DNA from 3 places in the Bradyrhizobium sp. CFUWI genome. Region 2 is predicted to be linked to each of the others. Evidence: predicted binding sites of a transcription regulator. Region 2 holds the regulator's gene; each other region holds the start of a gene.
What was found. Region 2 encodes PhoB, which activates phosphate uptake and scavenging genes when phosphate is short. Its sites were predicted from a motif close to TGTCATNNANCTGTCAT; they were not measured.
Positions count from the first base shown of each region.

Region 1: a site for PhoB is predicted at 6,595-6,611, ahead of phnF (phosphonate metabolism transcriptional regulator PhnF). Genes of this name have one in related genera too.
Region 3: a site for PhoB is predicted at 7,347-7,363, ahead of AC066S_RS33460 (UDP-2,3-diacylglucosamine diphosphatase). Genes of this name have one in related genera too.

Region 1 covers NZ_JBWJZE010000003.1:392,032-401,700, forward strand. The annotation lists gene AC066S_RS09125 (pyridoxamine 5'-phosphate oxidase family protein) at 1-150, opposite strand, end outside; gene phnN (phosphonate metabolism protein/1,5-bisphosphokinase (PRPP-forming) PhnN) at 175-771, opposite strand; gene AC066S_RS09135 (alpha-D-ribose 1-methylphosphonate 5-triphosphate diphosphatase) at 768-1,925, opposite strand; gene phnL (phosphonate C-P lyase system protein PhnL) at 1,937-2,635, opposite strand; gene phnK (phosphonate C-P lyase system protein PhnK) at 2,658-3,455, opposite strand; gene AC066S_RS09150 (alpha-D-ribose 1-methylphosphonate 5-phosphate C-P-lyase PhnJ) at 3,448-4,344, opposite strand; gene AC066S_RS09155 (carbon-phosphorus lyase complex subunit) at 4,341-5,444, opposite strand; gene phnH (phosphonate C-P lyase system protein PhnH) at 5,448-6,056, opposite strand; gene phnG (phosphonate C-P lyase system protein PhnG) at 6,061-6,525, opposite strand; gene phnF (phosphonate metabolism transcriptional regulator PhnF) at 6,646-7,374, shown strand; gene phnE (phosphonate ABC transporter, permease protein PhnE) at 7,510-8,355, opposite strand; gene phnE (phosphonate ABC transporter, permease protein PhnE) at 8,352-9,236, opposite strand; gene phnD (phosphonate ABC transporter substrate-binding protein) at 9,310-9,669, opposite strand, start outside.
Region 2 covers NZ_JBWJZE010000005.1:447,175-456,843, reverse strand. The annotation lists gene AC066S_RS14655 (Hsp33 family molecular chaperone) at 174-1,181, opposite strand; gene argF (ornithine carbamoyltransferase) at 1,462-2,397, opposite strand; gene AC066S_RS14645 (aspartate aminotransferase family protein) at 2,397-3,605, opposite strand; gene AC066S_RS14640 (GcrA family cell cycle regulator) at 4,064-4,573, shown strand; gene phoB (phosphate regulon transcriptional regulator PhoB) at 4,810-5,523, opposite strand; gene phoU (phosphate signaling complex protein PhoU) at 5,538-6,254, opposite strand; gene pstB (phosphate ABC transporter ATP-binding protein PstB) at 6,266-7,087, opposite strand; gene pstA (phosphate ABC transporter permease PstA) at 7,084-7,929, opposite strand; gene pstC (phosphate ABC transporter permease subunit PstC) at 7,934-8,923, opposite strand; gene pstS (phosphate ABC transporter substrate-binding protein PstS) at 9,093-9,669, opposite strand, start outside.
Region 3 covers NZ_JBWJZE010000024.1:69,160-78,828, forward strand. The annotation lists gene AC066S_RS33425 (xanthine dehydrogenase family protein molybdopterin-binding subunit) at 1-2,132, shown strand, start outside; gene AC066S_RS33430 (c-type cytochrome) at 2,287-2,733, shown strand; gene AC066S_RS33435 (cystathionine gamma-synthase family protein) at 3,022-4,305, shown strand; gene AC066S_RS33440 (CHRD domain-containing protein) at 4,378-4,794, opposite strand; gene AC066S_RS33445 (c-type cytochrome) at 4,950-5,885, shown strand; gene AC066S_RS33450 (Lrp/AsnC ligand binding domain-containing protein) at 5,882-6,127, opposite strand; gene thiD (bifunctional hydroxymethylpyrimidine kinase/phosphomethylpyrimidine kinase) at 6,294-7,094, shown strand; gene AC066S_RS33460 (UDP-2,3-diacylglucosamine diphosphatase) at 7,387-8,199, shown strand; gene AC066S_RS33465 (glycosyltransferase family 4 protein) at 8,213-9,271, shown strand; gene AC066S_RS33470 (threonine/serine dehydratase family protein) at 9,334-9,669, shown strand, end outside.

The DNA.
Region 1 (9,669 bases), on a different contig from region 2:
GGGGCCGATGGTGGCGAGCGCTGCGAACGGGGCCTTCTCGACGAAGACGCGATAGAGCGGCGTGACGTGGTCGGCGACTTTCACGGTCGAGGCGTCGTTGGTGACGCCGTAGATGGCCTCTAGCTGCTCGACCGTTTCGATCACCGACATTCCGTTCTCTCCGTGGTGGACCGGCTATTCTCGCCGGCCTTCGTTCCTGACGACGCGCACGAGCTCGCGGCTGTGATCCTCCGCGCTGCCGGCGTTGAGGATGGTGACATCGGCCTGCGCTGTCGCGTCGTCGATGCTGCGGGTGAGACGTTGTGCGATGTTGCCATCGCTCTGCCGCGCCCGCGCGGCAAGGCGCCGTGCCAGCACCTCCGGCGGCGCCGTGATCGCGACCACTAGGACATTTGCGTAAGCTTGGCGCAACGCGCCGATCACCGTGCGCGAGACGTTGGCGACGACCGTTCGTCCGGCGCGGATATGGTCGTTGATCTCGCGCGGCAGCGCATAGGAATGTCCGTGCGCGTCCCAGTGCACGGCGAAGTCACCATGATCCCGCGCACGGTCGAATTCGTCGGGACTTATCGCGATATTGTCTTCATCGGGCGATGACGCACGCGTCACGATACGGCGCGGAAACAAAACGCTGGGATCATCGGCGCAGGCCGCCTGCGCCAGGCGCAGCAGCGTGTCCTTGCCGGCGCCGCTGGGGCCGACCACGAGCACGAGCCGGCCGGGGCCGATCGCGCCCGCCTCGCCCTCGGCCGTGGTCGCCGTCTCGCTCATGCGACGCGGTGTCCCTCGCGCCAGACGCTGCGGACGACGGGAATGTGGCCTGCAACATGCACGCGGATCAGATCGGCGCGCTTGCCGGTCGCGACCTCGCCGCGATCGGTGAGGCCGACCGCCTCGGCGGGCGCCTTCGTCACCGTGCGGATCGCCGCCGGAAGGCTGATGCCGGGCACATGCTCGGGCAATTGCAGCGCGCCCATCAGGAGGCTCGACGGGATGTAGTCCGACGACAGGATGTCGAGCAGGCCTTCCCGGGCGAGATCGACCGCGGCGATGTTGCCGGAATGCGAGCCGCCGCGCACGACGTTCGGCGCGCCCATCAGGATGTCGATGCCGGCCTGGTGCAGGGCACGCGCGGCTTCCAGCGTGGTCGGGAATTCCGCGACCGAGACGCGGTCGCGCACGGCATCCGCGACGTTCTCCTCGGTGGTGTCGTCGTGGCTCGCCAGCGGGATGTTGTACCGATGTGCCAGCGCCACGATCTCGCGCATATTGGTTGCGGCGTATTGCTTCTGATACTCGAAGCGCTTGGCGAACAGCTCGTCGAGCTCGGCATCGGTCTTGCCGCCGCCCTTGCCGCGATAATAATCGCGCAGCTTGATCTCGTCGCGGAACTGGCGCTGGCCGGGGGTGTGGTCCATCAGCGACATCAGCTTGACGTCGGGACGGTCGATCAGCTCCCTGGCCTCCTCGACCACGCTCGGCATCGGGATCTCGCAGCGCAGGTGCAGGAAGTGGTCGGCGCGCAGCAGGCTGGCATCGCGCGCGGTCGTGATCGCGGCGGCCAGCACGCCGGCGCGGCCGTCGACCTCCTCGGCGCCGTCCTCGCGCCAGACCCGGAGCGAGTCGAACACGGTGGTGATGCCGGATGTGGCGAGCTGGCCGTCATAGGAGACGACAGCCGCGACCGGATTCCAGAACACCTTTGGCCGCGGCACGTAATGGGCTTCGAGATGGTCGGTGTGAAGCTCGATCAGGCCCGGCATGATGAGGTCGCCGCCGGCATCCTCGGCCCCTGCGGGCGCCCGGCCCTCGCCGATCTCGGCAATGCGGCCATCGGCAAGAGCAAACCAGCCCTGCTCGATCACCCGGTCGGCCAGCACGATCCTGGCGTTGGCGATCACAATGTCCTTCGGCTTGGCGTTCATTTCCATGTCCCTCAGGCCGCCGCGGCAAAGCTGGTGACGTCGACGATGCGGTCGGCAATCAGATGACGGATTTCGTCGTCATGGACAATAGCGACCATGGCGACGCCCTGACGCTTCTTTTCAGCGACCAGCTCGACCACCACGCCGCGGTTGGCGGCGTCGAGCGAGGCGGTCGGCTCGTCCAGCAGCAGGATCGGCAGATCCGAGATGAAGCCGCGCGCGATGTTGACGCGCTGCTGCTCGCCGCCGGAGAAGGTCGCGGGCGGCAGCCGCCACAGCCGCTCGGGGATGTTGAGGCGATGCAGCAACTCGCCGGCGCGAGCCTGCGCGTCGGCGCGGGCCGTGCCGTTCACGATCAGCGGCTCGGCGACGACGTCGATGGTGGCAACGCGCGGCACCGCCCGCAGGAACTGGCTGACATAGCCGATGGTGGCGCGGCGGACGTTGAGCACCTGGCGCGGCTCGGCGCTGGCGAGATCGATCAGCGCGCCGCGATGGCGGATGCCGATCCGGCCGCTGTCGCAGCGGTAATTGCCGAAGATCATCTTCAGGATCGACGACTTGCCGGCGCCCGACGGACCCGACAGCACGACGCACTCGCCCGGATTGACCTTGAAGGTCACGCCGCGCACGACCGGCAGCTCGATGCCGCCCTGCAGGTGCATCGTGAAGGTCTTGTTGGCGTCGGCGATATCGATCATGGCGGTCATTGCAGAACTCATATCGAAAGGCTCATGGCGGCAGAATCGAGGAGACGAGGAGTTGTGTATAGGGCTCGCGGGGGTCGTCGAGCACCTGGTCGGTGAGACCGGTCTCGATAACCCTGCCGCCCTTCATCACCATCACCCTGTGAGACAGGAGCCGCGCGACCGCAAGATCGTGGGTGACGATGATGACGGCCAAGTGCAGCTCGGCGACGAGGCTACGCAGGAGATCAAGCAGGCGGGCCTGCACGGAGACATCGAGGCCGCCGGTCGGCTCGTCCATGAACACCAGCCGCGGCTCGGTGACGAGGTTGCGTGCGATCTGGAGGCGCTGGCGCATGCCGCCGGAATAGGTGCGCGGCGCATCGTCGATGCGTGCGACGTCGATCTCGACGCGGGTCAGCCAGTCCGACGCGGTATCGCGGATGCGGCCATAATGGTTCCAACCCACCGCCATCAGGCGCTCGCCGACATTGGCGCCGGCCGAGACCGCCATGCGCAGGCCCTGCGCGGGATCCTGGTGCACGAAGCCCCAATCGGTGCGGAACAGGAAGCGGCGCTCGGCCTCGCCCAGCGTGGCGAGATCGCGCGTGACACCGTCGCGCATGCGGTAGGACACATGGCCGCCGCTGGCCGCGAGCTGGCCCGACAGCAGCTGAAGCAGCGTCGACTTGCCCGAGCCGGATTCGCCGACGATCGCCAGCACCTCGCCGGGATAGAGCGCGAACGAGACGTCGCGGCACGCGGCGATGCGGCCGAACGACTTGCTGAGGGACGTCGCGACCAGCAGCGGCTCGTCGTTCTCGTGCAGGTCTGGATCAGCCATTCGCGCCTCCTTGCGCCTTGTCCTTGTACGGCGCGGCGCTGAGGCTGCCGTGGTGGCCCGCGGCCTGCCGGCCCTCGCAATAATCGGTGTCCGAGCAGACGAACATGCGGCTGCCCTTGTCGTCGGTGACGATCTCGTCGAGATAAGAATTCTCTGCGCCGCACAGCGCGCAGGGCGCGTTGAAGCGATAGGGCTCGAACGGGTGATCCTCGAAATCGAGCGACACCACCTGCGTATAAGGCGGAATCGCATAGATGCGCTTCTCGCGGCCGGCCCCGAACAATTGCAGCGCCGGGCAATTGTCCATCTTGGGATTGTCGAATTTCGGCGTCGGCGACGGGTCCATTACGTAGCGCGCGTTCACCTTCACCGGATAGGCATAGGCGGTCGCGATGTGGCCGAAGCGGGCGATGTCCTCATAGAGCTTCACATGCATCAGGCCGTATTCGGCCAGCGCGTGCATGCGCCGCGTCTCGGTCTCGCGCGGCTCGAGGAAGCGCAGCGGCTCCGGAATCGGCACCTGATAGACCAGCACCTGGTTCTCGCTCAGCGCCGCCTCCGGGATGCGGTGACGGGTCTGGATCACGGTCGCCTCCTCCGTCGCGGTCGTGGTGGCGACGCCCGCGGTCTTGGCGAAGAATTTGCGGATCGAGATCGCGTTGGTGGTGTCGTCGGAACCCTGGTCGATCACCTTCAGCACGTCGGCAGGACCGAGGATCGCGGCGGTGACCTGCACGCCGCCGGTGCCCCAGCCATAGGGCATCGGCATTTCGCGGCTGGCGAACGGCACCTGGTAGCCGGGAATCGCGATCGCCTTGAGGATGGCGCGGCGGATCATCCGCTTGGTCTGCTCGTCGAGATAGGCGAAATTGTAGGCCGGCGCGTTCATTCCGCGGCCTCCTTCATGGCTTCGGGCGCTTGGGCATCCGCGAACTCCCGACGCAGCTTGCGCAGCAGGCCGAGCTCGGACTGGAAGTCGACATAATGCGGCAGCTTGAGGTGCTCGACGAAGCCCGTCGCCTGGACGTTGTCCGAATGCGACATCACGAACTCCTCGTCCTGCGCCGGGGCACGCACCTCCTCACCGAGCTCGCGGGCGCGCAGTGCGCGATCGACCAGGGCCATCGACATGGTCTTGCGCTCGCTCTGGCCGAAGGCGAGGCCATAGCCGCGGGTGAAGCACGGCGCTTCGGTCGCGGAGCCCTTGAACTGGTTGACCATCTGGCATTCGGTGAGCTCGATCGCGCCCAGCGGCACGGCGAAGCCGGCGTCCTCCGCGAAGAACTCCACCTCGACCTCGCCGAAGCGGATCTCGCCGGCGAACGGATGGTTGCGGCCATAGCCGCGCTGGGTGGAATAGCCCATCGCCAACAGAAACCCTTCGTCGCCGCGCGCCAGATTCTGCAGCCGCAGGTCGCGGTTCGCCGGAAAATTCAGCGGCTCGCGGGTGAGATCGCCGACGCTGGCGCCGTCCTCGGCCTGGGGCGAGGATTCGATCAAGCCGTCGCGGCCGAGAATGTCCGTCACGCGCGGCGTCGGCGCCGTGGAGGCATCGGCCGTGGCCGGCGCCTCCGGCGCAAAGCCTTGCGCGAGCGAGGGATCGAGCAGGCGGTGGGTATAGTCGAAGGTCGGCCCGAGAATTTGGCCACCGGGAATGTCCTTGAAGGTCGAGGACACCCGCCGCTGCACCCGCATGGCGCCGGTGTCGACCGGCTCGCTGGCGCCGAAACGCGGCAGCGTGGCGCGGAAGGCGCGGACCAGGAAGATCGCCTCGATCAGATCGCCGCGCGCCTGCTTGATCGCAAGCGCCGCGAGCTCGCGATCGTACAGCGAGCCTTCGCTCATGACGCGGTCCACGGCGAGGCCGAGCTGTTCCGAGATCTGGTCGAGCGTGACCTCCGGAACGCCGTGGTCGCCGCGCCGCTTGTGGGCGAGCAGGCGATGGGCGTTCTCGATGGCGCGTTCGCCGCCCTTGACTGCGACATACATGCTTCAGCTTCCCTTGCTCACGACACGCGTGGTGCGGGGGATCGCGACCACGGCGTCATCGGCGACCAGCACGACATCGATGCCGCGCGGAAACAGCGGCTCGTTGAACCGCAGGCGCTCGAACAGGTCGAACGGCTTGATCGACGCCTGGAGCGTCGCGGCACCGTCGATGCCGGGCCCGCGCAGCTCGAAGCTGCGACCCGCGTCGAGGCTCTCCACCTGGAGGATGATAGTGGTGGAGCGATCCGGATATTCGCTGGTGCCGAGCGCGAAGCGTTCGAGCGGCGGAAGCGCGGCGCCGTCGCCAATCAGCGCAAAGCTCGCGATCGAGCTATCCTGCACCACCGGCGCGCCGGTGTGGAATTTCAGCCATTTGACCACGTCCGGGCTCGCCGCCATCCGCGCATCGAGCCAGAGCGGCGTGTCGTGGTCGAACAGCGTCAGCGCGATCGCGGCGGTGCCGCGCATCATCGGACCGGGCGCCCCCGCGCCCGGCACGATGGGCCGGACCGAGCCCGGCCGCGCCATCGCGTCCATCACCGAGCGAAAGGTCGATTGCGCCGACAGCACCTTGTCGGCGAACCCCGGCGGCAATTCCGCAATCGTGGTCATGATCTCACCCCTCACCGCGCACCATGGTGTAGAAATCAACCTTAGTCGCGGCGGTCTCGGCCGCGGCCTGCTGGCGGCGAATCATAAGCTGCTCGCGCAACGGCGCGATTACATCCCGCTCCACCGCGCCGCCGAAATCACGGGACTGCACCAGCGCATCGCACAGCGCGATCAGCCGCGCCTTCTCACTGTTCCGCCCGAGCGTATAGCCGAACCCGACCTCGCCGCTCGCAAGCCGCACGGCCGCGCGCGACACCGTGGCCTCGCCGAGATTGAACGGCGCACCGTCGCCGCCGACCCGGCCGCGCAGCATGACGAGGCCGTTCTCCGGCGCGCGCAGATCCTGATGCTCCGGAAGAGCGAAGTCGCGGAGGCGGGCGGCGATCTCGCCCGCCTCCGCGTGCGCCAGCACGGCCATGGCGGCCTTGCGCTGGGCTTGCTGGTTGTCGTGCTGGGTCACCCGATTCACCGAACCTTTTGACAGAACTTGCCGCGCCGAAGTTGTCTATGATAATAGACAACTTCATACGGGAGCGCCATGACTGTTTCGTGACAAAGCCGTGATTTCTGGGCTAGGCTGACCGGCGATATGAGCATGCAAGACACTGCATCGTCCGGCGTCGCGCTGTGGCGCCTCGTTGCCGACGGCATCGAGCGCGGCATCGCCGACGGCCGCTTCGCGGCTGGCGACAAATTGCCGGGCGAAATGGAGATCGCCGAGACCTATCGCGTCAACCGCCACACCGTGCGGCGCGCGCTGGCAGCTCTCGCCGAGCGCGGCCTGGTGCGCGCCGAGCGCGGCAGCGGCACCTATGTCGAAGCGCAGAAGCTCGCCTACCCCCTGCGCTCGCGCACGCGTTTCTCGGAGATCGTCGGGGCCGGCGGCCGCGAGCCGCGCGGCCAGTTGATCGAGGCTTCCGAGGATGTCGCGACCCGCGAGCTGGCGCGCGAGCTGGGCTTGAAAGCTGGCGCGCCCCTGGTGCGGATCGAGGCGATCCGCCTTGCCGACCGCACCCCGATCTGCGTCTCCACCACCTGGCTGTCGGCCGAGCTGTTTCCGGATGCGGGCGCCGTGTTCGCGGCGACGCGCTCGATGACGAAGCTGCTCGCGCATTACGGCGTGCGCGACTATCGCCGCGGCGCGACCCGGATCACCGCCGGCATCGTGGACGCAACCGACGCGGCACGGCTGGATCTCGCGCTGGGACGCCCGATCCTGGTGGTGGACGCCACCGACCACGATCTCCAGGGCCAGCCGCTGATGACCAAGCACTCGCGCTTCGCGGCGGAGCGGGTGGAGTTTCTGGTGGAGTCGTAGGGGCCCTCTCCGAGAAACGGGACTCGTAGGGTGGGCAAAGCGCAGCGTGCCCACGACTTTGATCATGTCGGAGAAAGTTCGTGGGCACGGCGATGACGCGCCTTTGCCCACCCTACGGCGCTACGGCACCGACGGTCAGGCGACAGCTCGCTTGCCAATGATCGCAAAGCGCAGCTTGCCCGAGATGAAATCGATCGCGGCGACCGCGACCAGGATCATCAGGATCAGGAACGACACTCTCTGCCATTCCAGCACGCGGATCTGCTCGGCGAGCTGGAGGCCGATGCCGCCGGCGCCGACGATGCCGATGATGGTGGCCGAACGCGTGTTGGATTCGATGAAATAGAGCACCTGGCCGGCGATGACGGGCAGCACCTGCGGCAACAGGCCGAAGCGGATCTCGTGCAGCGCGCTGCCGCCGGAGGCGCGGATGCCCTCGACCTGCTTCTGGTCAGCGCCTTCGATCGCTTCCGAGAACAGCTTGCCGAAGGCGCCGAAATCCGACACCGCGATGGCGAGCACGCCGGCGAACGGGCCGAGCCCGACCACGTTGATCCAGACCAGCGCCCAGATCAGGGTGTCGACGCCGCGGATCGAATCCAGCACGCGTCGCACCGGAAAGCGCAGGATGCTCGACGGCACCACGTTGCGCGCGGCTAGCAGGCTGACCGGAAGCGCGAACAGTGCGGCGAGGGTCGTGCCCAGCAGCGCGATCGACAGCGTCTCGCCGAGCGCCTTGAGATAGACCGGCAGCGAGGAGCCGGGATCGGGCGGGATCATCATCAATGTGATCCAGCCGAGCTGGCTGAGGCCGGCGAAGAACCGCGATGGCGAGAAGTCGAGATCGACGAGGCCATAAATCAGGATCGCGAACGCCGCGACGATCATCGCCGGCATCGCGAGCCGCGCTGAGGCCGGCCGGTCGAACACGTCGGGGTAGCGCGCGCGAAGCTCTCGCGGATCGACCTCGTGCGGCGTCACGTCCGCGCCTCCTTGCCGAACAGGCGGCCGCGCAGCCAGCCCGTGGTGATGTCGATGATGAAGACGGTGATTATGATGGTGAGCAGGATGGCGCTGACGTCCGAATAGTAGAATTTGCGAATGGCGACGACGAGCTCCTGGCCGATGCCGCCGGCGCCGACGAATCCCATCACCGAGGCTTCGCGCACATTGATCTCGAAGCGCAGCAGCGCGTAGCTGGCATAGCCCGCCGTCACCTGCGGCACGACGGCGAAGCGCATGCAGGACAGCCAGCTCGCGCCGGTCGAGCGGATGCCCTCGACCGGCTTCATGTCGGCGTTCTCAACGATCTCCGAGAACAGCTTGCCGAGCGCGCCGGTGGAATGGATCGCGATCGCGAGCACGCCGGCCATCGGCCCGAGCCCGAAGGCGATGACGAAGACCAGCGCGAACACGATGCCGGGGACGGTGCGGGCGAATTCGAGCAGGCGCCGCACCGTGAAGCGCAGCCAGGGCGCGGGCGAGGTGTTCTCGGCCGCGAAGAAATTGAGGCAGAATGCCAAGGTCGCGCCGATCAGCGTGCCGACGTAGCTGATCAGCAGGGTCTCGCCCAGCATCTTCAGCCATTTGCGCCAGCCCCACATCCACTCGCCGACATCGGTCCAGACCCGCTGGCCGCTGTCGAGCGTGAATATGCGATCGAAATAGCTGACGAAATTGCCGAAATAGGTGAACAGCGTGCGCAGATTCACTTCGGCGCCGATCGCGGCGAGAACCAGCGCCGCGGCGAAGACCGCGGCTCCGAACAGGAGGCGGAGCCGCCTGCGGGCCACCGCCTGGCGATAGGCGGCGTTGAGCACGGCGAGCTGCTGCTCGGGAAGGATCGAAACCGCTGTTGTCATGGGCTCGAGATCAGGTCCCGTCAAAGAAAGAGCCGGGTCGTTCGACCCGGCTCCAGTGGCATTGTCCTGATACTCAGGACGCCTTCTTCTTACGCAGGGCGTCGACGAACTTGATCAGCTCGATCGTGCCATCCCAATCCTTGGTGGTGGCGGGATGAAAGCCCTTCTTCTGGCCGTCGGAGAGGCGATCGAACGCGGCCTTGTCCTTGGCCGGCGCGTCGAAGAAAGCTTTCACAATTGCGGCCTTGGCGTCTTCCGGCAGGTCGGAGTTGAAAGCATAAGGGCCGTTGATGATCGGCGACGATTTGTGGATGATGCGGAAGTCGTCCTTCTTCATCGCCGAGCCGTCGGCATTCTTCAGCATGCCCTTGGTCAGCATCTGCGCCAGCGTGGAATCGTCGTCGCTGGTCCACTGGTTGGCGGCGACGTCGAC
Region 2 (9,669 bases):
ACAGCAAGGGGTGCCGTAGCCCGGATGAGCGGAGCGACATCCGGGACAGCACGGGATGCAGGCGGGCGGCCCCGGATATCGCTCCGCTCATCCGGGCTACAGGAGCTGAGCTGCCGTCATCGAGAGATCGTGGGCACGGCGCTTTGCGCCTTTGCCCACCCTACCAGAGCTCGCTACGCATTTTCCACGCCCGCCTCGTGCGGCGTGAACTGGTAGACCGAGCTGCAGAACTCGCAGGTCACGACCACCTTGTCGTCTTTGACCATGGCGGCGCGGTCGTCGGGCGAGAAGCTCTTGAGCATCGCGGCAACCGCATCGCGCGAGCAGGAGCACTGCGCCTTGAGAACCAGCGGATTGAACACGCGCACGCCGCGCTCGTGGAACAGGCGGAACAGCAGCCGCTCGCCGGAGAGCTCGGGATCGATCAGCTCGACGTCCTCGACCGTCTCGATCAGCGAACGCGCCTCGACCCAGGCATCGTCCTCGGTGATGGCATGCACCTCGACGCCATCAGGGGCATCGCCGGGATGCAAGTCCGCCTGCCGCGCGCGCTCCGGCGCCTTCGGCAGAAACTGCATCAGCATGCCGCCGGCACGCCAGCGATGCTTGCCGCCGTCGTTGGAGCGCCACTCCTCGCCGACCGCGAGACGCACCTTGGTCGGGATCTGCTCGGAGCGCAGGAAATATTCGTGGGCGGCGTCTTCCAGGCTGCCGCCGTCGAGCGCGACCAGGCCCTGGTAGCGGCTCATGTCGGGGCCCTGGTCGATGGTCATGGCGAGATGACCGCGGCCGAGCAGCGCGCCGGAATCCCTGGCGTCGCCGAGACGCGCGGCATCGAAGCGGGCATAGGCGCGCAGGCGATCCGGCGCCTGGTAGTCCACCACCAGGAACGACACCGGACCGTCGGTCTGGGCCTGGAGGATGAAGCGCCCCTCGAATTTCAGCGCCGAGCCGAGCAGCGTCGTCAGCACGATGGCCTCGCCGAGCAGCTTGCCGACGGGCGCGGGATAATCGTGCTTGGTCAGGATGTCGTCGAGCGCCGGACCAAGCCGCACCAGGCGCCCACGCACGTCGAGTGCATCGACCTCGTAGGGCAGCACGGCGTCATCGATCGGAACTGCGGATGGCGCGCGAACCGGGCCTTCGGACCCGGTCTTCATGTCAGGAGATTGGAAAACCATGGCGCTCTATCTGGGGTCGGAGGTGGGAAATGGAAGGGGCGCGGAGGTGGCATGTTCCGGGTGCGGGTTGAGCGGTGGCAAGCCGCCTCAAATTCGATGTCGTCCGGGGGCGCGCGAAGCGCGAGCCCGGGATCCATAACCACAGGCTGCGATTTGGCGAAGACTGTTGGCGTCGCCCAGCCTGCCACAAGAACGATTCCGCGGTATGGGTCCCTGCGTTCGCAATGCGTTCGCAGGGACGACACTTGCGTATGAGGCGGCAGCCGGACCGCCAGCGCGGTTATTTCACCGCGTCGAAGCACCAGGCCAAGATGCCCTTTTGCGCGTGCAGGCGGTTCTCGGCCTCGTCGAACACGACCGATTGCGGGCCGTCGATCACCTCGTCGGTGACCTCCTCGCCGCGATGGGCAGGCAGGCAATGCATGAACAGCGCATCGGGCTTGGCAAGTGACATCAGCTTGCCGTTGACCTGGTAGGGCTTGAGCACGTTGTGGCGATGCTCGCCTTCCTTGTCGCCCATCGACACCCAGGTGTCGGTGACGACGCAATCGGCGCCGCGCACGGCGGCTTCCGGATCGGTGCCGAGCACGATCGGCGCGCCCGTCGCCTTGACCCAGTCGCGCATCGCCTTTTTCGGCGCGAGCTCCGGAGGTGTTGCGACGTTGAGCTGGAACTTGAAGCGCTCGGCGGCGTGCGCCCAGGACGCCAGAACGTTGTTGTCGTCGCCGGTCCAGGCCACCGTCTTGCCCTCGATCGGGCCGCGATGCTCCTCGTAGGTCATGAGGTCGGCCATCACCTGGCAGGGATGCGAGCGCCGCGTCAGGCCGTTGATCACGGGCACGGTGGCGTTGGCCGCAAGCTCCAGCAACGCATCGTGATTGAGGATGCGGATCATGATGGCGTCGACATAGCGCGACAGCACGCGCGCGGTGTCGGCGATGGTCTCGCCGCGGCCGAGCTGCATCTCGGCGCCGGTGAGCATGATCGCCTCGCCGCCGAGCTGGCGCATGCCGACGTCGAACGACACCCGGGTCCGCGTCGAGGGACGCTCGAAAATCATCGCCAGCGTCTTGCCTTCGAGCGGCCGCACCGGCTGCTGCGCCTTCTGCTTCGCCTTCATGGCGCTTGATGCGGCGAGCATGCGCTTGAGCTCCGACAAGGGCAGCTCGTTGATGTCGAGGAAGTGCTTCGGCGTCTTGGTGGGAGACTTGCTCATCAGCTTGCCGCCCGCTTGCTCTGGCCGGCCGCCAATGCGGTGCAGGCACGCTCCAGCCGCCCGACGCTGTCCTCGATCTCGGCCTCGGTGACGATCAAAGGCGGCAGGAAGCGCACGACGTTGTCGCCGGCCCCGACGGTCAGGAGCTTTTCGTCGCGCAAGGCGGCCACCAGATCGCCCGAGGGCACGACGGCCTTGATGCCGATCAGGAGGCCCTCGCCGCGCACCTCGTTGACGATGTCGGGGTGACGGTCGATCACGGAGGCGAGCTTCTGCTTGAGCAGCAGCGACATCTTCTGCACGTGGTCGAAGAAGCCGGGCTTGAGCATGACGTCGAGCACGGCGTTGGCCGCGGAAATCGCCAGCGGATTGCCGCCGAAGGTCGAGCCGTGCGAGCCGGGGCCCATGCCGGCCGCCGCATCCGCGCTCGCCAGCACGGCGCCGATCGGGAAGCCGCCGCCGAGCGCCTTCGCCAGCGACATCACGTCAGGCGTGACGCCGGTGCGCCGATACGCGAACAGATCGCCGGCACGGCCCATGCCGGTCTGCACCTCGTCGAAGGCGAGCAGCAGGCCCTTCTCGTCGCAGAGCTGGCGCAACGCCTTGAGGAAAGCGGGCGGTGCCGAACGCACGCCGCCCTCGCCCTGGATCGGCTCGATCAGGATACCGGCGGTGTCGGGGCCGATCGCCTTCTTGACGGCATCGAGGTCGCCATGCGGCACCTGGTCGAAGCCGTCCATCGGCGGACCGAACCCTTCGAGATATTTTGCAGAGCCTGTCGCAGCGAGCGTCGCCAGCGTGCGGCCGTGGAAGGCGCCTTCGAACGTGATGATGCGGTAGCGTTCCGGATGCCCTTTGGAGAAGTGATGATGGCGCACCAGCTTGATCACGCCCTCCAGCGCCTCGGCGCCGGAATTGCAGAAGAACACGAAGTCGGCAAAACTCTCGTTGCACAGGCGCGCGGCGAGCTTCTCGCCGTCCGGACTCTGGAACAGGTTCGACATGTGCCACAGCTTCGTCGCCTGCTCCTGCAACGCCTTGATCAGATGCGGGTGGCAATGGCCGAGCGCATTGACGGCTACGCCCGAGGTGAAATCGAGATAGCGATCGCCATTGGTCGCGATCAGCCAGCAGCCTTCGCCGCGTTCGAAACCGAGGTTGGCCCTGGCGAAAACGGGGAGCAAATGCGGGGCTGCGCTGTTAGTCATGACGGCCACTTGATGTTGCGGACGGTGTGAGGCGTGCTTTGCGCAACGCACCATTGACCGGCCCGGAAAACGAAACGTGCCGCCTTTTAAGGGCGGCACGCGCGACCATCTTAGGCCTGGTGAAACGGGTGTCAATGCCGCCCGGAAAGCCCCGCGAAACGCTGAATCCGTAGTCTTGCGGTGCCGATTTTGCGGGTTTTTCACCACGGAACATGTGGACGCGAGTCGGCGGACTCTTGCGCGGGAGTCACGCCATATTGTAGCGTTTGGACTGTCAGATACGACATCTCGTGCAGCAGTTCTGATCCCTTAAGTCCTCATGTACCGGCGTAAACGTTCGGGCGTCTTGAGCGCGCCCGGCGAGCCTTAAGGGATTCTGGCGGCACGGGTTTTTGAAGGCTTAGACAATCGTTGCGAGGGCCCCAGGATGGCAGCCGCGCAGCGAGGGAAAGGGTGCAATGACGGTTTTGACCTGGTCCGACGATCGCGTCGAGCAGCTGAAAAAGCTCTGGGAGGCCGGACTTTCGGCCAGCCAGATCGCAGCAGAGCTCGGCAATGTGACCCGCAATGCCGTGATCGGCAAAGTGCACAGGCTCGGCCTGTCCGGCCGCGCCAAGAGCCCTTCGTCGGCCGCGCCCCGGCCGCGCAAGGCGCGTCCCGCCCAGCACATGATGCGGGTGACCCGCCCCATCGCGCGCGGCAACACCGCGCTGGCGCAGGCCTTCGAGGTCGAGATCGAAGCCGAACCCGTCACCTACGACAACGTGGTGCCGATGAGCCAGCGGCTGTCGCTGCTCGAATTGAACGAGGCGACCTGCCACTGGCCGGTCGGCGATCCCTCGAGCCCGGATTTCTTCTTCTGCGGCGGCAAGGCGCTGTCCGGCCTGCCCTATTGCGCCCAGCACTCGCGCGTGGCGTATCAGCCGGCGGCCGATCGCCGCCGCGCACCGGCGAAGCCCACGCGGTGAGCTCGCGGAATTAACTGATCGCCTAGACTGCAGCCGTCACACGATGACGGCTCCAATGACTCGGTGTCATCCCCGCGAACGCGGGGATCCATAACCACAGGGCGCAATTGTTGCGCGAGATGGTGACTCCGAGTCTTCGCCAAACCACGTCCTGTGGTGATGGGTCCCGGATCTGCGCTGACGCTTGTCCGGGACGACACGGAGAGTGCAGCTACAGCCGCTACACCCAACGCCTGCTAACCCGACGCCTGCTCCGCCTTGGCGAAGCGATCGTCCAGTGCGTAGCCGGCGCCGCGGACGGTGCGGATCGGATCCTGCTCGCGGCCGAGATTGAGCAGCTTGCGCAGGCGGCCGATATGGACGTCGACGGTGCGCTCGTCGATGTAGATGTCGCGGCCCCAGACGCTGTCGAGCAGCTGCTCACGCGAGAACACCCGGCCGGGATGCTCCAGGAAGAACTCCAGCAGGCGATATTCGGTCGGGCCGAGATCGATCGGGCGGCCCGAGCGCGCGACGCGGCGCTTGTCACGGTCGAGCTCGATGTCGCCATAGGCGAGCACGGTGGCGAGCCGCTCGGGACTGGCGCGGCGCAAGAGGCCCTTCACGCGCGCCAGCAGCTCCGGCACCGAGAACGGCTTGACGATGTAATCGTCGGCGCCGGTCGCAAGACCCCGCACCCGCTCGCTCTCCTCGCCGCGCGCGGTGAGCATGATGATGGGCAGCTGCTTGGTCTCGGGCCGGGTGCGCAGGCGCCGGCACAGCTCGATGCCGGAGAGGCCCGGCAGCATCCAATCGAGCACGATCAGATCGGGAATGTGCTCCTTGAGGCGGGTGTCGGCGTCGTCGCCGCGCATCACCGTCTCGACGTCATAGCCGTCGCCTTCGAGGTTGTAACGCAGCAGCTCGGTGAGAGCTTCCTCGTCCTCAACCACCATAATGCGTGCGCCCATGGTGTCGTCGCTCCTTAGGTATTCGGGATCGTCGTGGCGAAGTTCGTCATGTCGCCCTTCGGCCGCTTGTCGGTGATCGCCTGGCCCTCGATCATGTAAAACACGGTCTCGGCGATGTTGGTGGCGTGGTCGCCGATGCGCTCGATGTTCTTGGCGCAGAACATCAGATGGATGCAGAACGAGATGTTGCGCGGATCCTCCATCATGTAGGTGAGGAGCTCGCGGAACAACGAGGTGCAGATCGCGTCGACTTCCTCGTCGCCCTTCCACACCGCCATCGCCGCCGGCAGATCGTGCGCGGCATAGGCGTCGAGCACCGACTTGACCTGCTGCTGCACCAGGTCGGTCATGTGCTCCAGGCCGCGGAACAGCTTGAGCGGATGGAAGTCGGTCTCCAGCGCGGCGACGCGCTTGCCCATGTTCTTGGCGAGGTCGCCGATGCGCTCGAGATCGGTCGCAACCCGCATGGCGCCGACGATCTCGCGCAGGTCCACCGCCATCGGCTGGCGGCGGGCGATGGTGAGCACGGCGCGCTCCTCGATGCGCTTCTGCAGCGCGTCGAGATCGGCGTCGATGGCGACGACGCGCTGGCCGAGCGCGACGTCGCGGCGGATCAGCGCATCGACGGAATCGACGATCATGCGCTCGGCGATCCCGCCCATCTCGGCGACCAGGCGGGTGAGCTCCTGGAGGTCGGTGTCGAAGGCCTTTGCGGTATGTTCAGTACCCATATTGCGTCTCCTCAGCCGAACCGGCCGGTGATGTAGTCCTGCGTCCGCCGGTCGGTCGGCGACGTGAAGATCTTGCTGGTGTCGTCGAACTCGATCAGCTCGCCGAGATACATGAAGGCGGTCTTGTCGGAGACGCGCGCCGCCTGCTGCATGTTGTGGGTGACGATCGCGATCGTGTAGTTCTCGGACAATTCCTGGATCAGCTCCTCGACCTTGGCGGTCGAGATCGGGTCGAGCGCCGAGCAGGGCTCGTCGAACAGGATCACCTCGGGCCGCACCGCGACGGTGCGGGCGATGCAGAGGCGCTGCTGCTGGCCGCCGGAGAGCGACAGGCCGGAGGCGTTGAGCTTGTCCTTGACCTCGTTCCACAGCGCGCCGCCGCGCAGCGCCTTCTCGACGCGGTCGTCCATCTCGGACTTCGAGATCTTCTCGTAGAGGCGGATGCCGAAGGCGATGTTCTCGTAGATCGTCATCGGGAACGGGGTCGGCTTCTGGAACACCATGCCGACCCGGGCACGCAGCAGGTTGAGGTCGAGCTTGGGATCGAGGATGTTGGTGTGGTCGAGCAGCAGCTGGCCGGTGGCGCGCTGCCCCGGATAGAGGTCGTACATCCGGTTGAAGATGCGCAGCAGGGTCGACTTGCCGCAGCCGGACGGGCCGATGAAGGCCGTGACGCGGTTGGTGCCGAGCGCCAGATTGATGTTCTTCAGCGCGTGGTGCTCACCGTAGTAGAAATTCAGGTTGCGCGCGGTGACCTTGGCAGGCGCCTCAGGCAGCGGCTGCGAGCCGGGATGAACGCTCGGCGCGCTGACGGAAACAGACATTTCACTCATTTTGCGGTCCTCTCGGCACCAAGGATGCGGGCGCCAATATTCAGGGCAAGCACAGTCAGGGTGATCAGCAGCGCGCCGCTCCAGGCGAGCTGCTTCCAATAGGCGTAGGGGCTCTGCACGAAGTTGTTGATGGTCACCGGCAGGTTGGCCATCGTCTTGTCCAGGCCGAGGCTGAAGAACTGGTTGGACAGCGCGGTGAACAGCAGCGGCGCGGTCTCGCCGGCGACGCGGGCGGTGGCGAGCAGCACGCCGGTGATGAGGCCGGAGCGGGCCGCGCGGTAGGCGATGCGCTTGATCACCAGCGAGCGCGGCAGGCCGAGTGCGCTGGCGGCTTCACGCAGCGGGTTCGGCACCAGCAGCAGCATGTCCTCCGTGGTGCGCACCACGACCGGGATCACGATCACGGCGAGCGCCAGCGCGCCCGCGATCGCCGAGAAGCCCCGCATCGGCACCACCACCGCGCCGTAGATGAACAGGCCGATGATGATGGAAGGCGCCGAGAGCAGGATGTCGTTGATGAAGCGGATCACCGAGGTCAGCTTGTCGTTGCGGCCGTACTCGGCGAGGTAGGTACCGGCGAACAGGCCGAGCGGCGCGCCGATGCCGACGCCGATCGCGGTCATGATGATCGAGCCGACGATGGCATTGCGCAGGCCGCCGTCGGTCGAGCCCGGAGGCGGCGTGTCCGCGGTGAATAGCTCCAGGTTCAGGCCGCTGATGCCGTTGTAGAGCAGCGTGACCAGGATCAGCGCGAGCCAGGTGACGCCGAAGGCGGCGGCGGCGATGCAGAGGCCGCGGATGACGATGTCCCAGCGGCGGCGGCGTGCATAGATCGGGTTCATGGCTTCACTTCCCGGCCTTGGTTTCCAGCCGCATCAGCATCAGCCGCGCGGCCGCGAGCACGAAGAATGTCAGCACGAACAGCAGCAGGCCGAGCAGGATCAGGCCGGACTGATGCAGGCCGTCGCTCTCGGCGAACTCGGACGCGATCGCCGCCGAGATCGTGGTGCCCGGGGCGAAGATCGAGGAGGAGATCCGGAACGAGTTGCCGATGATGAAGGTCACCGCCATGGTCTCGCCGAGCGCGCGGCCCAGCGCCAGCATGACGCCGCCGATGATGCCGACGCGGGTGTAGGGGATCACCACGCTGCGGACGACTTCCCAGGTGGTGCAGCCGACGCCGTAGGCCGCTTCCTTCAGGACCGGCGGCACCGTCTTGAACACGTCGACCGAGATCGAGGTGATGAAGGGCAGCACCATGATGGCGAGGATCAGCGCGGCGTTGAACAGGCTGAGATAGGACGGGGGACCCGCGAAGATCGCGCCCAGCACCGGGACGCCGTCGAAGACCCTGATCATGAAGGGCTGGAAGGTGTTGGCGAGGAACGGGCCAAGCACGAAGAAGCCCCACATGCCGTAGATGATCGATGGGATGCCGGCGAGCAGCTCGACCGCCATGCCGATCGGGCGGCGCAGCCATTGCGGGCAGAGCTCGGTCAGGAAGATGGCGATGCCGAGGCCGACGGGAATGGCGATCAGCATCGCGATGAAGGAGGTGACGAGCGTGCCGTACATCGGTCCGAGCGCGCCGAGCACGGGCGGATCGGCCGACGGCGCCCAGCGCTGCGTCCACAGGAAGGAGAGGCCGTATTCCTTGATCGCCGGGAACGCGCCGACGATCAGCGAGATGATGATGCCGCCGAGAATGAGCAGCACCGAGATCGCGGACAACCGCGTGATCCAGTAGAAGGTAACGTCGCCGAGCTTGAACGCGCTCAAGGCCTTGGCGCGGTCATACGGTCCGGCGTCGTCGATCACATCGCTCTGAACGGCCATTTCTGCCACGCCGATCCCCTGTACTGATTATACTTGTTCTTGCCGGTTTGGTCCCGGGCCCCGGATGCGGCGCGAAGTATCGCGACGCTGATCCGGGGGGCCAGCTCTTTTGGGTCCCGGCTCCGCGCAGCAGCGTTTCACGCTGCAGCGCGTCCGGGACACGAGGGTCTCAGCTCTTGATCTCGGCAGCCCAGGTCTTCTCGATCTGCTGGACGACGCTGTCCGGCATCGGGATGTAGTCGAGCTCCTCGGCCGCCTTGCCGCCGTTCTTGAAGGCCCAGCGGAAGAACTTGATGGCTTCCTGCGAGGCCGCCTTGTCGGTGGCATCCTTATGCATGAGGATGAAGGTCGCCGCCGTGATCGGCCAGGACTTCTCGCCCGGCTGCTCGGTCAGGATGACGTAATAGCCGGGCGCCTTGGCCCAGTCGGCGTTGGAGGCGGCCGCCTGGAAGGCTTCGACGGTCGGCTGCACCGGCTTGCCCGCCTTGTTGACGAGGCCGGCGTAGGTCAGCTTGTTCTGCTTGGCATAGGCGTATTCGACATAGCCGATCGAGTTCTTGGTCTGGCCGATATTGCCCGACACGCCTTCGTTGCCCTTGGCGCCGACGCCGACCGGCCACTCGACCGCGGTGCCCTCGCCGACCTTGCTCTTCCAATCCGCGCTGGCCTTGGAGAGGTAGTTGGTGAAGTTGAAGGTGGTGCCCGAGCCGTCCGAACGGCGGACCACGGTGATCGCGTCCGACGGC
Region 3 (9,669 bases), on a different contig from region 2:
GCGGCCTGCCCGGCGTCGCGCTGATCCTCACGGCCGACGACGTCAAGGATCTCGGCAATCTGCCGTGCCTGTTCAATCTCGAGACCGATCCGTTCACCGGACCGCCTTACCCGATCCTGGCCAAGGACGAGGTGCGCCATGTCGGCGATGCCATCGCCTTCGTGGTCGCCGAGACCATCGACCAGGCCCGCGACGCGATCGAGGGGATCGAGGTCAAATGGAGCCCGCTGCCGGCGGTGACCGGCGTCGTCAATGCCGTGAAGAAGGGCGCGCCGCAGGTCTGGCCGGACAAGGCCGGCAACGTGCTGTTCGACGTCTCGATCGGCGACAAGGCGGCGACCGAAGCCGCCTTCGCCAAGGCGCATGCGGTGGCCGAGATCTCGATCGTCAATCCACGCGTGGTTGCGAGCTTCATGGAGACGCGCGCGGCGGTCTGCGAATACGATTCCAAGCGCGATCATCTGACTCTGACGATCGGCAGCCAGGGCAGCCATCGTCTGCGCGATATCCTGTGCCAGAACGTGCTCAACATCCCCACCGAGAAGATGCGGGTGATCTGTCCCGACGTCGGCGGCGGGTTCGGCACAAAATTGTTCCCGTATCGCGAATACGCCTTGATGGCGGTTGCGGCTAAGAAGCTCAAGAAGACGGTGAAATGGGCGGCCGACCGCACCGAGCATTTCATGGGCGACGCGCAGGGCCGCGACAACGTCACCACCGCCAAGATGGCGCTGGCGGAAGACGGCAAGTTCCTCGCCATGGACTGCGACCTGATGGGCGACATGGGCGCGTATCTGTCGACCTTCGGCCCCTACATCCCGCATGGCGGCGCCGGCATGCTGCCGGGGCTCTACGATATCCAGGCCTTTCATTGCCGGGTGCGCACCATCTTCACTCACAGCGTGCCGGTCGACGCCTATCGCGGTGCGGGCCGGCCCGAGGCCGCCTATGTCATCGAGCGCCTCGTTGACGCCTGCGCGCGCAAACTCGACATGACGCCGGATGCCATCCGCCGCAAGAACTTCATTCCGCCGAAGGCGCTGCCCTACAAGACCGCCACCGGCAAGGTCTACGATTCCGGAGACTTCGCCGCGCATCTCAAGCGCGCGATGGAGATCGCCGAGTGGAAGGAATTTGGAAAGCGCGCCAAGGTGGCCAAGAAGAGCGGGCTGATCCGCGGCATTGGGCTGGCGAGCTATGTCGAGATCTGCGGCGTGATGGGTGAGGAGACGGCCAATGTCCGCCTCGAACCCAACGGCGACGTCACCGTGCTGATCGGTACGCAGTCGAGCGGGCAGGGCCACCAGACCGCCTATGCCCAGATCGTCGCGGAGCAGTTCGGCGTGGCGCCGGAGCGGGTCCACGTCCGCCAGGGCGACACCGACGAGATCGCCACCGGCCTTGGCACCGGCGGCTCGGCCTCGATCCCCTCGGGCGGCGTCAGCGTCGAGCGCGCCACGCGCGAGCTCGGGCAGAAGCTCAAGGAGATCGCGGCACAAGCGCTGGAGGCCGGCGCCGGCGACCTCGAGATCTCCGAGGGCGTGGTGCGCATCGCCGGCACCGACCGTTCGATCTCGTTCGCCGACCTCGCGAAGCGGCCCGGCGTCGATCCGTCGAAGCTGAACGGCAGCGCGACCTTCGCCAGCGCCGACGGCACCTATCCCAACGGCACTCATGTCGCGGAAGTCGAGATCGATCCGGCCACCGGCATCATCAAGATCGTCAACTACGTGATCGTCGACGATTTCGGCAAGACGCTCAATCCGCTGCTGCTGGCGGGACAGGTGCATGGCGGCGCGATGCAGGGCATCGGCCAGGCGCTGATGGAGCAGGTGGTCTATGGCGCCACCGACGGCCAGCTTATCACCGCGACCTACATGGACTACGCGCTGCCGCGGGCGGCGGACGGGCCGGCCTTCGTGTTCGAGACCCACAACGTCCCCTGCAAGACCAATCCGATGGGCGTGAAGGGGGCGGGCGAGGCCGGCGCGATCGGCTCCTGTCCGGCCGTCGTCAACGCCATCGTCGACGCGCTCTGGCGCGAATACAAGATCGACCACATCGACATGCCGGCAACGCCGGAGCGGGTGTGGATCGCCATCAACGAGCATCACCGCCGCCACAGCCTGTAAGTCCAAGCAAACGCGGAACGCGTTTTACGGGCTCAGCCACATGGTCCGGAGTGCGACGATTTATCGTCGCACTCCGGATGGAATGAAATCAGCCAATCGGTGTTGGCCATTCAGGGGTCGGCACGATCCTGCATCAGGGAAAGGGATTTTGCGAATGAAGCGAGTGTTGATTGTCGGGGGCACGCTGCTGCTCGGGATGGGGGCCGTCTGGGCGCAACAGGATTCCGTCAAGGAAGCTCAGACCCTCATGAAGGGCAACGGCAAGAACGCCGGCGCGATGTCGGCCATGGTGAAGGGCGAGAAGCCTTACGAACAGGCTACCGTGGACAGCGCGCTGGCGCAGTTCGAAGATACCGCCAAGAAGCTGCCGAACCTGTTTCCGGCCAGCGCCAAAGGCGTGAAGCTCGACGGTGACTACTCGGCCTCGCCGAAGGTCTGGGAGGACAAGGCCGGTTTCGACGCGAAGATCGCAAGCTTCGCCAAGGTCGTTGGCGAGGCCAAGGGCAAGATCAAGGACCTGGATTCGCTCAAGGCGACGATGCCTGCCATCGGCAAGGAATGCGGCGGCTGCCACGAAACCTACCGCGTCAAGAACAGCTGAGGCGGATACTTTCGTAGCCCGGATGAGCGAAGGGATATCCGGGAAGCCTGTGCGAGTTGATGAAACTATCCCGGATGTCGCTTTGCTCATCCGGGCTACGGAAAGGGCGGTTGCGAAAGCAGCCGCCCTTTTTCCGTTTATAAGGTCTGACGGATCGCCGTCCGAGCGATTATGTTCGCACCAGCGGCCGCGGCGTTGATGCGAGTCGACGCATCTCATTCCGGATCGCCTCATGACGTGAGGAATTCCAGCGCGCGGCGAGGATCCCAATGAAAAGCGAGACAGGCCATGGTCAAACCGTTTCCGTCGAAGACGCACATCGGCAACCACATGCTGCATCCCGAAACGCTGATGCTGACCTATGGCTATGACCCGCAGCTGTCGGAAGGCGCCATCAAGCCGCCGGTGTTCCTGACCTCCACCTTCGTGTTCAAGACGGCCGATGACGGGCAGGACTTCTTCGATTACGTCGCCGGCCGGCGCGAGCCGCCGGAAGGCATGGGCGCGGGCCTAGTCTATTCGCGCTTCAATCATCCAAACAGCGAGATCGTCGAGGACAGGCTCTCGATCTACGAACGCACCGAGAGCTGCGCGCTGTTCTCGTCCGGCATGGCGGCGATCGCCACCACGATCCTGGCCTTCGTCCGCCCCGGCGACGTGATTCTGCACTCGCAACCGCTCTACGGCGGGACCGAAACGCTGCTGACCAACACGCTGGCGCGCCTGTCGATCGGCGCCGTCGGGTTCGCCGACGGGATCGACGAAGCGGCCGTCAGGCAGGCCTCGGAAGAGGCCATGGCCAAGGGCCGCGTTTCGATGATCCTGATCGAAACCCCGGCCAACCCGACCAACGGCCTGGTCGATGTCGCCATGATCCGGCGTGTTGCCGACGCGATCGGAAAGGCGCAGGGACACACACCGGTGATTGCCTGCGACAACACGCTGCTCGGCCCGGTGTTTCAGCGGCCGATCGAGCACGGCGCGGACCTGTCGCTGTATTCGTTGACGAAATATGTCGGCGGTCATTCCGACCTGATCGCGGGTGCTGCGCTCGGCTCGAAGGCGATCATGAAAGGCATCAAGGCGCTGCGCGGCGCCATCGGGACTCAGCTCGATCCGCATTCCTGCTGGATGATCAACCGCTCGCTCGAGACGCTGAGCCTGCGCATGGAGAAGGCCAACAGCAACGCGCGCCTCGTGGCGGATTATCTGCGCGATCACCCCAAGGTGGCCAAGGTCCACTATCTCGGTCATCACGAGGAGGCTTCGCCGGCGGGCCGCGTGTTCGCGCGGCAGTGCCACGGGGCGGGATCGACCTTCTCGTTCGACATCGTCGGCGGCAAGGACGCGGCGGTCAAGTTTCTCAACGCGCTGCAGATCCTCAAGCTGGCGGTGAGTCTCGGCGGCACCGAGTCGCTTGCAAGCCTGCCCGCAACCATGACGCATTCCGGCGTTCCCGCCGACATCCGCCAGAAGATCGGCGTGCTGGATTCCACGATCCGGTTGTCGATCGGCATCGAGAACCCGTCCGACCTGATCGCGGACCTCGCGCAGGCGCTGAACGCGGCCTGAGCGCGCTCAAAATCGAAAAGGCCGGGCGCGCCCCCTCCTGCGCCCGGCCTTCGCCACGAAGCAGCGTGCGGCTTACTTCGTCACTTGACCGCGGATCTCGCCGCCGGGATTGGCCGCGGTGTGGATGTTGATGTAGTACTTGCCGGCGAGCAGATCGGCGGCCTGCGCGTCGGTCAGGGTCGCTTCGCCCTTGACCGGGCTCGAGGCCGCGTTCGGGATCGCGACAGCGACGCCTGCGTTCTTGCCGGCCTCGGCAGGCCCGTGGAAATGCGCCGCGGTGGCGGGCCCGGAGAGGCCGGAATAGGTGACGGTCCAGGACAGTTTCTTGCTGGCGGCATCGTAGTCCAGATCGGCGGTTCCGGTGGCGCTGGTGGTGATTGCCGGCACCTCGGACTTGCCGTCGAGGGTTGCTTTGAGCTTTTCGGCGCTGGCCGGGCCTGCAAAGGTCACGGCACCAAGCGCCAGGGCGGCAATGACGGTCTTGTTCATGACATTCTCCCTGCTGAACCCGTTCGGGCTGGCAAACTTCCAACAGCCGGCGTTTCAGTTTATTCCCGTGTCCGGCCGGAGCGGGCTAAATTCTTCGTGGCTGGAGCCGCGACGACATCGGGCATAAGTTCGCCGCGACGATTGAATGGATCTGCATGTTGCAACGAACAATTCTTATCGGGCTGCTCGCGGCGCTCGTCGCCGCGGGCACCTATTGGTGGCTCAGCGCGCCGAAAGCGGCTGCAGCCAACGCGCCGGCCCATGTGGCCAACCTCGCCAATGGCGAGGTGATGTTCAACGCCGGCGGCTGCGCCTCCTGCCATGCCGTTCCCAATCAGCCCGATCGTCTCAGGCTCGGTGGCGGCGTCGCGATCAAGTCGCCGTTCGGGACGTTCTACGCGCCGAACATCTCCCCGGATCCGAACGACGGCATCGGCAAATGGACGGACGCCGACTTCGTCAACGCGGTGATGTACGGGGTGTCGCCCGGCGGGCAGCATTATTTTCCCGCCTTCCCCTATACGTCCTATCGGCACGCCAGGCGCGAGGACGTGCTCGATCTCTTTGCTTACTTGAAGACGCTGCCGCCCATGACCGGCAAGGTGCGCGACCACGACATGCATTTTCCTTTCGACATCCGGCGCAATATCGGCATCTGGAAGTTCCTGTTTCTGGACGACAAGCCCTTCGTCGCCGACAGCAGCAAGTCACCGCAATTCAACCGCGGCGCCTATCTGGTCAACAGCTTTGGCCATTGCGCCGAATGCCACAGCCCGCGCAACGCGCTGGGCGGCATCATCTCGAGCCAGCGCTTTGCCGGCGGGCCCAATCCCGAAGGCGAGGGCTGGGTGCCCAACATCACCCAGAAGCGCCTCGGCGAGTGGAGCGTGAAGGATATCGCCTATTTCCTCAAGAACGGCGAATTACCCGATGGCGACAGCGTCGGCGGCGCGATGACGCGCGTGATCAAGAACACCTCGCAATTGCCCGACGAGGATATTGCGGCGATGGCGGAGTACCTCAAATCGCTGCCGCCGGTGGACGGTCCGCCGCGGCCCAAGCGCAAGGAAACCGGGAAGGAGGCCGGTTAGCTGCCGCCAAACGCCTTGAACGTGATGATGGTGAGGGTGTCCTGGATGCCCGGCAGCACCTGCACCTTCTCGTTGACGAAATGGCCGATGTCGGTGTCCTTGTCGACGTAGAATTTCACCAGCAGGTCGTACTGGCCGGCCGTGGAGTAGATCTCGGAGGCGATCTCGGCCTCGGCGAGCGCATTGGCCACCGTGTAGGACTGGCCGAGCTTGCATTTGATCTGGACAAAAAAAGGAACCATTGCGGGCACTCCGAAAGCGTATTCTTCCGGCTAATAGGCCAAACCCGGCACGATTTAGCAAGCGGACTTGCGAGCCGCCAGCTGCCGATCCGAGGCCTTGCCGGTGTTCGACGGTCGCGCTAGGACAGGCCATGGCGGTGTCCGTATCCAGCAAATGTGTCCGGCGATGACGACCCCGGTCGCACTCACCATCGCCGGCTCCGATTCGAGCGGCGGCGCCGGCATCCAGGCCGACCTGAAGACGTTTGCGGCGCTCGGCGTCTATGGCGCGTCCGTCATCACGGCCTTGACCGCACAGAACACGCGGGGCGTCACCGGCATCCACGCCGTGCCGGCGGCGTTCGTCACCGAGCAGATTGATGCGGTGTTCTCCGATCTCGACATCGGCGCGGTGAAGATCGGCATGGTGGCCCAGGTCGCCAGCATCGACGCGATCGCAGCCGCACTGTCGCGCTGGTCGCCGGGGCACGTCGTGCTCGATCCCGTGATGGTGGCGACGTCAGGGGATCGGCTGCTCGCAGCGGAGGCCGTCAATGCGCTGCGCACAAGACTGATACCGCTGGCGTCGGTGATCACGCCCAATCTGCCGGAGGCCGCCGCTCTGCTCGACGAGCCGGTCGCGGCGAGCGAGGCGGAGATCGAAGGCCAGGGGCGGCGCCTGCTGGCGCTCGGCTGCCGTGCCGTCCTGATCAAGGGCGGGCACGGCACGGGTGCCGAGAGCATCGACTATCTCGTCGCTGCCGACAACACGCTCGCGCTCACCGCGCCGCGCGTGGCGACCCGCAACACCCATGGCACCGGCTGCTCGCTATCCTCGGCGGTCGCGGCCGGGCTCGCCAAGGGCGAGGATCTGGCAAGCGCCGTGCGCAACGCCAAGACCTGGATCAGCGCGGCGATCGCCGCCGCCGACCGCTTCAGCGTCGGACACGGCCACGGCCCGATCCATCATTTTCACAGGTTCTACTGAGGCCGCCGCGCGCGGGAGCGCCGCCGCGGCGCACTTTGGGGGCACGCTAGCCCCACATCGTCATGGCCGGGCCTGTCCCGGCCATCCACGCCTTGCCACGCAGCACGAAGAACGTGGATGCCCGGGACAAGCCCGGGCATGACGATCACCTTCTGCGGCGCCGTGTCGCCTGATTGTCGCATGCGACTGATATTCGCAGGGAGGGCGAGGCTAGGCGTGATTCGTATCTGAAGGTGCCTCAAAGGTTCGATCGGTCATCCCCCTGTCACGGGACATTGTTACAGGCTGACGCATGGGAAGTTACGATGTGAGTGACGAGAGCCCCGAGCGGCGCTTTCGCACGTTGTTCATCTCCGACGTTCATCTCGGAGCCCGCGGTTCTCAAGCCGATCTTCTGCTGGACTTCCTGCGCTACCATGATGCCGACACGATCTATCTCGTCGGCGACATCGTCGACGGCTGGGCGCTCAAATCGAGCTGGCATTGGCCGCAATCCCACAACGACCTCGTCCAGAAGCTTTTGCGCAAGGCGCGCAAGGGTGCCAAGGTCATCTACATCCCCGGCAATCACGACGAGTTCCTGCGCAACTATTACGGCACGCATTTCGGCGGCATCGACGTGGTCGAGAACACCGTCCACACCAGCGCCGACGGCAAGCGCTATCTCGTCATCCACGGCGACATCTTCGATCTCGTGGTGCAGAACGCGCGCTGGCTCGCCCATCTCGGCGACAAGGCCTACGACTTCGCGATTCAGATGAATCGCTTGGTCAACTTCTTCCGCCGCTTGTTCAAGGTGCCCTATTGGTCGCTGTCGCAATGGGCCAAGCAGAAGGTCAAGAACGCGGTCAATTATATCGGCGCGTTCGAGCAGGCGCTCGCCGCCGAGGCGCGGCGCTACGACGCCGACGGCGTGATCTGCGGCCACATCCACTACGCCGTGATCCGCGACGAGGGCGACATTCGCTACATGAATTGCGGCGACTGGGTCGAGAGCTGCACCGCGCTCGTCGAGCATGACGACGGTCATTTCGAGATCATCACCTGGGCGGATCATTTGCAGAAGCCGGCCGCCGTCCCGCAGGTTGCAGCCAGAGCTGCATAACAAAGGCCGCCCGATGCGCATCCTGGTCGCGACCGACGCCTGGCACCCGCAAGTCAACGGTGTGGTTCGGACGCTGACCAAGCTCGCCGACGCGGCCGAGGGGCTTGACGTCGAAGGTTCCGGCGTTGCGTTCACGTTCCTGACGCCGCAATCGTTCCGCACCTTCGCGATGCCGAGCTATCGCGACGTGCGGCTGGCGATGCCGCGCCCGGCGCGGATTGCCAGGCTGATCGAGGAGGCGCGCCCGGACAGCATCCACATCGCGACCGAAGGGCCGATCGGCCTGATGGTCCGCCGCTATTGCCGCCAGCGCCGGCTGCCGTTCACGACCAGCTTCCACACCCGCTTTCCCGAATATGTCCGCGCCCGCGTGCCGGTGCCGGGCTCGCTGATCTGGCGGGCGCTGCGCCGCTTCCATGCCCCCAGCCGTGCCGTAATGGCAGCAACGCCTGCGCTCGCCGGTGAGCTGACCGAGCGCGGTTTCGACAATGTCATGCTGTGGCCGCGCGGCGTCGATACAAATGTGTTCCATCCGCGGGCCATCGACCTCTGCCTGCCGGCACCGGTGTTCCTGTCGGTCGGCCGCGTCGCGGTGGAGAAGAATCTCCAAGCCTTCCTCGACCTCGATCTGCCGGGCACGAAGGTGATCGTGGGCGACGGCCCGGCGCGCGCCGCGCTCGAAGAGGCCTATCCCGATGCGATCTTCCTCGGCGAGAAGCAGGGTGAGGCGCTGGCGGAAATCTATGCGGCGGCCGATGTGTTCGTATTCCCGAGCAAGACCGACACGTTCGGCCTGGTTCTGCTGGAGGCGCTGGCGAGCGGGCTGCCGGTCGCGGCCTTTCCGGTGAAGGGCCCCCGCGACGTGATCGGCAATGCCCCGGTCGGCGCCCTCGATCACGATCTGCGCAGCGCCTGCTTCGCGGCGCTCGACATCTCCCGGCAGGACTGTGTCGAATTCGCCGGCAACTACACCTGGGAAGCCTCGGCGAGGGCTTTTGTCGACAATATCCAGGCGGTGGGGGCTGTGCTGCCGGGCGGGGACGGCACGGAACAGCCGCGCTTCGTCGCCTAAAGGGAAGATTCCTCGCGCGGAGGTGTCTTGCCCGCGGCTCGATGGCCGCGATAAGGTCTGATATGACCGAACAGCTTCTCCCGATCGGCCCCGCCGATATCGATGCCGCAGCGCGCGTGATCGCGCCCTACGCCATCCGCACCCCGCTGTTGTCCTTTCCGGTGCTCAACGAGCGGGTTGGCGCGAAAGTCTTCCTGAAGCCGGAGATGCTTCAGCGCACCGGCTCCTTCAAGTTCCGTGGCGCCTTCAACAAGGTGTTCTCGATCCCGCAGGACAAGCGCGCCGGCGGCGTCGTCGCGTTCTCCTCCGGCAATCACGCCCAGGGCGTGGCAGCGGCGGCAAAGATCCTCGACATGCAGGCGACCATCGTGATGCCTGCGGATGCGCCGCTGTCCAAG